Regions from separate parts of the Streptomyces sp. NPDC002057 genome, predicted to be linked through region 2. Evidence: riboswitches for the same ligand, from Rfam matches in the RefSeq annotation. Region 2 holds a riboswitch; the other holds the start of a gene.
The links. A riboswitch is a leader RNA that binds a small molecule or an ion and turns the genes downstream of it on or off. The one in region 2 is predicted to bind glycine.
Positions count from the first base shown of each region.

Region 1 (3,265 bases), on a different contig from region 2:
CGGCGGGCGGTGGTGACGACGCCGACGGCCTCGAACTCGGCGGAGGCAGCGGCGAGGAAGTCGACGGGGTCGTCCTGCCAGTCGGGCTCGAAGAGGCGGACGCGGCCGCCGGTGGCGGGTCCGTCGAGCGGGGTGCGGCCGGAGCGGCAGAGTTCCGCCACGGCGGGCGGGGGCAGCGGGACGCCGACGGTGCCGCCCGGGTTCACGGCGATGCCGAGCTGCGGGGGCAGACCGCGGGCGAAGTCGCGGGCGGGGGCGACGGTGAAGGACATGTGGCCGCCGACGCAGGCGAGGAACTGCTGCTCGGAGCTGAAGACGGGGACGTAGGCCGCGCCGTCTATCTCCAGGGTCGCGAGGTCGAGGTCACGGCTGTCGGGTCCGCCGCCGTTGGGCAGGGGCACCCAGACGGGGCTGCGGCCGAGCACCTCGACCAGGCGTCCGCCCGCCTCGGGGTTGCCGAGTGAGGCGGCAAGGACCTCTTCGAGCTCGTTGCCCGGCCACGTCACGTCCACGGTCCCCTCGTCCCCTCTCGCACGGCCTGCCGCACCGGCCGCCCCGGGCAGCACCCTAACGCCGCCCCGGAGCCGGTGTGGCCAGAAGACAAGGGTACGAGCGCTCCCGGGGACGGGAGGTCCGGCACCTCGCGGGCCGGGAGCCCCCCTCAGACGGCGTCGCGGAAGCCGATCCTCCGCAGGGAGTCCGCCGCGTCCCGGTCGAGGAGGGTCGCGGAGGCGCAGCCGTGCGGCAGGCGGCCGGACTCGGCGGCCGCGACGAGCCGGCCGACGGCCCGCCGGTGCCGGGCGAAGGCGTAGGAGGAGACCCCCCGGCCGCGGGAGCGCTGTCCCTCGCGGGCGGTGTCCGGGGCGACGTCGAGCAGGACCAGGTGGAGGGATCTGCCCCGGCGGCGGGCCGCGCGGCCGAGCCAGCCGCGCACCCAGGACTGGGTGCCGCAGTCGTGCACGACCACGCTCGCGCCGGAGCGCAGGGCGCGGCGCAGTCCGGCGTAGTGCGCGAGCCGGACCAGGGGGCGGTAGACGGCGTACGGCAGGAAGCGGGGCATCCGGGCCTCCCAGCGCTCGCGGGTGTCCTGGGAGTCGATGCCGGTGCCCTCGGCGGCGCGCTTCATGAGGGTGGACTTGCCGCTGCCGGGCAGCCCGGAGACGACCACGAGGTCCCCGGCGGCGAAGGTGAGGGCGCGGGGGCCCCGGCCGCCGCGCTCGCGCAGGTCGCGCAGGAGCCGGCCGCGGCCGCGGGTCCTGGCGCGGGCCCGTTGGGACGGTATGCCGGTACTCGGCGCGTACGCGCCGGTGTGCTGGAACCTCATCGCTTCTCCCCCTGCCGGGCCTGAGAAGACCCTTGCCCACAAAGTGTAAAGAAACGGTAATGAGACACAAGCGATATGCCCCGCCGGGCTCGCGTGCAATGATGTGCGCGCCAGGCGCGCACAGTCGCCACACAATCGCATACCGGCCGCTCGAATCCGCGCGGGAGAGTTCCGGACGCCGTACGTGTCCGGACGCCGAAGGAGCAAGACCCTCCCTTGAATCTCTCAGGCCCCGTACCGCGTGGATGAGGCAGATCTGAAAAGCGGGACACCCCGACGTGTCCCCACCCAAGGTGCAAGCCGATCTCCCGGTGCCGTTCTCACGGCGACGAGATGCTCTCGGTGAACCTCTCAGGTTCCATGACAGATGGGGAGGACGTCCTCGCCCGTCATGTGTTTCGTCACCGAACCGCCCTTGGGACCCGGGAGCCACCCCATGAGCACTGCCCGTCTGACCGCCCTCGATGCCCTGCATCGTTCGCTGGGCGCGACCATGACCGACTTCGCGGGCTGGGACATGCCGCTCCGCTACGCCAGCGAGCGGGACGAGCACATCGCCGTCCGCACCAAGGCGGGTCTCTTCGACCTCTCCCACATGGGCGAGATCACCGTCACGGGGCCGCAGGCCGTGGAGCTCCTCGACCACGCCCTGGTCGGCAACATCTCCACGGTGGGCGTCGGCCGTGCCCGCTACACGATGATCTGCCAGGAGGACGGCGGCATCCTCGACGACCTGATCGTGTACCGGCTCCAGGACACGGAGTACATGGTCGTCGCCAACGCCTCCAACGCCCAGATCGTCCTGGACGCGCTGACCGAGCGCGCGGCGGGCTTCGACGCCGAGGTCCGGGACGACCGTGACGCGTACGCCCTGATCGCGGTCCAGGGCCCGGAGTCCCCCGGCATCCTGAAGTCGCTGACCGACGCCGACCTGGACGGTCTGAAGTACTACGCCGGTCTGCCCGGCACGGTCGCGGGCGTGCCGGCCCTGATCGCCCGTACCGGCTACACCGGCGAGGACGGCTTCGAGCTGTTCCTGAAGCCCGAGCACGCCGAGGGCGTGTGGAGGGCGCTGACCGAGGCGGGCGCCCCGGTCGGTCTGATCCCCTGCGGCCTGTCCTGCCGTGACACGCTCCGCCTGGAGGCGGGCATGCCGCTGTACGGCCACGAGCTGACCACCGCGCTCACCCCCTTCGACGCGGGCCTGGGCCGGGTCGTGAAGTTCGAGAAGACCACCAACGAGGGTCGCTTCGTCGGCCGCGAGGCGCTGGAGAAGGCCGCCGAGCGCGCCGAGACCGCCCCGCCGCGCAAGCTCGTCGGCCTGGTCGCCGAGGGCCGCCGGGTCCCGCGCGCCGGCTTCTCCGTCGTCAAGGACGGCGTGGTGATCGGCGAGGTCACCTCCGGCGCCCCGTCGCCGACCCTCGGAAAGCCGATCGCCATCGCGTACGTGGACGCAGCGCACGCCACGCCCGGCACCCAGGGTGTAGGTGTGGACATCCGTGGCACCCACGAGGCGTACGAGGTCGTGGCGCTGCCGTTCTACAAGCGCCAGAAGTGACGTATCCGTCTCACTTCGCGTCTCACCCCGCAAGACCCACGTTCATCAGCACTCCCCCGATCCAGGAGAATCAGGCCATGAGCAACCCCCAGCAGCTGCGCTACACCAAGGAGCACGAGTGGCTGTCGGACGCCGAGGAAGGCGTCTCGACCGTCGGCATCACGGAGTTCGCCGCCAACGCGCTCGGTGACGTCGTCTACGCCCAGCTCCCCGAGGTCGGCTCCACGGTCACCGCGGGCGAGACCTGCGGCGAGCTGGAGTCGACGAAGTCCGTGAGCGACCTGTACTCCCCCGTCACGGGTGAGGTCGTCGCCGCCAACCAGGACGTGGTGGACGACCCGTCCCTGGTGAACACGGCTCCGTTCGAGGGTGGCTGGCTGTTC
Region 1 covers NZ_JBEOXR010000002.1:306,333-309,597, reverse strand. The annotation lists gene ABT129_RS03185 (enhanced serine sensitivity protein SseB) at 1-512, opposite strand, end outside; gene ABT129_RS03180 (AAA family ATPase) at 662-1,324, opposite strand; glycine riboswitch at 1,476-1,574, shown strand; glycine riboswitch at 1,576-1,701, shown strand; gene gcvT (glycine cleavage system aminomethyltransferase GcvT) at 1,761-2,882, shown strand; gene gcvH (glycine cleavage system protein GcvH) at 2,960-3,265, shown strand, end outside.
Region 1: another riboswitch for glycine. It lies ahead of gcvT (glycine cleavage system aminomethyltransferase GcvT); the one in region 2 lies ahead of gcvP (aminomethyl-transferring glycine dehydrogenase).

Region 2 (3,265 bases):
GCCGGGGACGGAGCGGGAGCTGCTCGGGCCGCGTTCGGTGCGGATCCTGCCCGGGGTCGGGCCGGCGACCGGGGAGCACCTGCGGCGGGCCGGGATGACCACCGTCTCCGATCTCGCGGAGGCGGGCGAGGACGAGCTCGTACGGCTCCTCGGGCGGGCGCACGGGGCCTCCCTCCACCGCATGGCCCAGGGGTACGACGATCGGCCCGTGGTGGCCGAGCGGGACGCCAAGTCGGTGTCCGTCGAGGACACCTTCGACGTCGACCTGCACGACCGCGTGCGGATCAGGACCGAGGTGGAGCGGCTGGCGGAGCGGTGCGTGGGGCGGCTGCGGGCCTCGGGGCACTCGGGACGGACCATCGTCCTCAAGGTCCGGCGGTTCGACTTCTCCACGCTCACACGGTCCGAGACGCTCCGGGGGCCCACGGACGACCCGGGTGTGGTGCGGGAGGCGGCGGGGCGGCTGCTGGAGGGGGTCGACACGACGGGGGGTGTGCGGCTGCTGGGGGTCGGGGTGAGCGGGCTCGCCGACTACACGCAGGAGGATCTGTTCGCCCAGGCCGAGGCGGAGGCGGTGGCCGAGGCGATGGCGGGGGCAGCGGCCGATGCGGGGGCCGGGGCCGAGGCGGGGGCCGGGGCTTCTCCCGGTTCGGGAGGGGCCGAGGAGGGTGACGGGGCCCCGGGCGCGACGGCCGTGGCCCCCGCCGGGCCCGGGACCGAGGGGGCCGGCGAGCGGCACTGGTCGCCCGGACACGACGTGCGGCACGCCGTGTACGGGGCCGGGTGGGTCCAGGGGAGCGGGGTCGGGCGCGTCACGGTGCGGTTCGAGTCGCCCGGGTCGAAGCCGGGGCGGGTACGGACCTTCGCGGTGGACGATCCCGAGCTCGTGCCCGGGGAGGCGTTGCCGTTGGTGGGTGGGGAATAGGGGCGGCGGCCCCCGGGCGCGCCCGGGTCCGCCCGCGCCGCCCCTGTGAGGGGGCTACTGGCCGTCCTGGCCCGCCAGGCGGCCGAAGTCGGCGTCCGGGGCGTCGCTGGGCGGCGGGGGGAGCGCAAGGCTGTAGTGACGGTAGAGCTGGAGCTCCTGTTCGGGGGAGAGGTGGCGGCCCACGCCGAAGTCGGGGGCGTCCTTGATGAGCGCCCGCTCGTACGGGATGTGGAGACCGTCGTCCAGCAGGTCGCTCGGTTCCAGGGGAACGAAGGCGTCCCGGCTGAACAGGCCCGTGCGGACGGCCGCCCACTCGGGGATGCCGGTCGCGTCGTCCAGGTACACCTCGTCCACGGTTCCGATCTTGTGCCCGCTCCGGTCGTACGCCTTGCGGCCGATCAGGCTGCGCGGATCGATATCGGTCTGCACGGTCCCTCCAACTGGTCGCAACTGCTCTACACCCTACGAAAGTGCACATCTGGGATGTCGGCCACTTGAGCGATGGGAGCCGCAACCTCGCTGGTAGGCTGGCTGTGGCTGTCGACCCTGTGCGGGAGAGTCCCCCGGAGAAACCTTCCGGTGGGCGCCGAAGGAGCAAATCCTCCCCGGAATCTCTCAGGCCCCTGTACCGCGCGGACGAGGTCACTCTGGAAAGCAGAGCGGTGTCCGACGGCATGCGCTCTCACCGACGGTGAAAGCCGGCGTGCCGCGAAGCGTGCCGGTGAAACTCTCAGGTTGAGATGACAGAGGGGGAGGCCGTCCGGGTACCCGCGCCGTGGTGCCCCTCGCAGGTCGTGACGACCAGGAGGCCTCCGTACATGACCGCCAACCGCATTCCGCTCTCCGAGCTCGAACAGGGCATCCCGTTCGAGCAGCGGCACATCGGACCCGACGCCGAGGCGCGCGCCAAGATGCTCGCCCAGGTCGGTTACGGCTCCCTCGACGAGCTCACGGCCGCCGCCGTTCCGGACGTGATCAAGAACGCCGAGGCGCTCGGCCTGCCGGCCGCGCGCACCGAGGCCGAGGTGCTCGCCGAGCTGCGCACGCTCGCCGACCGCAACCAGGTCCTCGCGCCCATGATCGGCCTCGGGTACTACGGCACCTTCACCCCGCCGGTGATCCTGCGGAACGTGATGGAGAACCCCGCCTGGTACACCGCTTACACCCCGTACCAGCCGGAGATCTCGCAGGGCCGCCTCGAGGCCCTCCTGAACTTCCAGACCGTCGTCGCCGACCTGACGGGGCTGCCCACCTCCGGCGCCTCCCTCCTCGACGAGGGCACCGCGGCCGCCGAGGCCATGGCGCTCGCCCGGCGCGTCGGCAAGGTCAAGAACGGTGTCTTCCTCATCGACGCCGACGCCCTGCCGCAGACGATCGCCGTCATCGAGACCCGCGCCGAGCCGACCGGTGTCGAGGTCGTCGTCGCGGACCTCGGCGACGGCATCCCGGCAGAGATCGCCGAGCGCGGCGTCTTCGGCGTGCTCCTCCAGTACCCCGGTGCCTCCGGCGCCGTCCGCGACATCAAGCCGCTGATCGACGCCGCCCACGAGCTCGGTGCCGTCGTCACCGTCGCCGCCGACCTGCTCGCGCTCACCCTGCTCACCTCGCCCGGCGAGCTGGGTGCGGACATCGCCGTGGGCACGACGCAGCGCTTCGGTGTGCCGATGGGCTTCGGCGGCCCGCACGCCGGCTACATGGCAGTCCAGGACAAGCACGCCCGCTCCCTGCCCGGCCGTCTGGTCGGTGTCTCCGTCGACGCCGACGGGAACCGCGCCTACCGCCTGGCCCTGCAGACCCGCGAGCAGCACATCCGCCGCGAGAAGGCCACCAGCAACATCTGTACCGCACAGGTGCTGCTCGCCGTCATGGCCGGCATGTACGCCGTCTACCACGGCCCCGAGGGCCTCAAGGGCATCGCGCGCCGCACCCACCGGTACGCCGCGATCCTCGCCGCCGGCCTGACCGCCGGAGGCGTGGAGCTCACCCAGGGCGCCTTCTTCGACACCCTCACCGCCCGCGTGCCCGGCAAGGCCGACGAGGTCGTCGCCGCCGCCCGCGAGGCCGGTGTGAACCTCTACCGCGTCGACGCCGACCACGTGTCGATGTCCTGCGACGAGACCACCGGGCGCGCCCAGCTCGCCGCCGTGTGGGGCGCCTTCGGCGTCACCGCCGACGTCGAGGCCCTGGACGCCGACGCCGAGGACCGGCTGCCCGCCGGTCTGCTGCGCTCGGACGCGTACATGACCCACCCGGTCTTCCACGCGCACCGCTCCGAGACGTCGATGCTGCGCTACCTGCGCAAGCTCGCCGACCGCGACTACGCGCTCGACCGCGGCATGA
Region 2 covers NZ_JBEOXR010000063.1:31,600-34,864, reverse strand. The annotation lists gene ABT129_RS33350 (DNA polymerase IV) at 1-925, shown strand, start outside; gene ABT129_RS33345 (PRC-barrel domain-containing protein) at 980-1,354, opposite strand; glycine riboswitch at 1,467-1,566, shown strand; gene gcvP (aminomethyl-transferring glycine dehydrogenase) at 1,744-3,265, shown strand, end outside.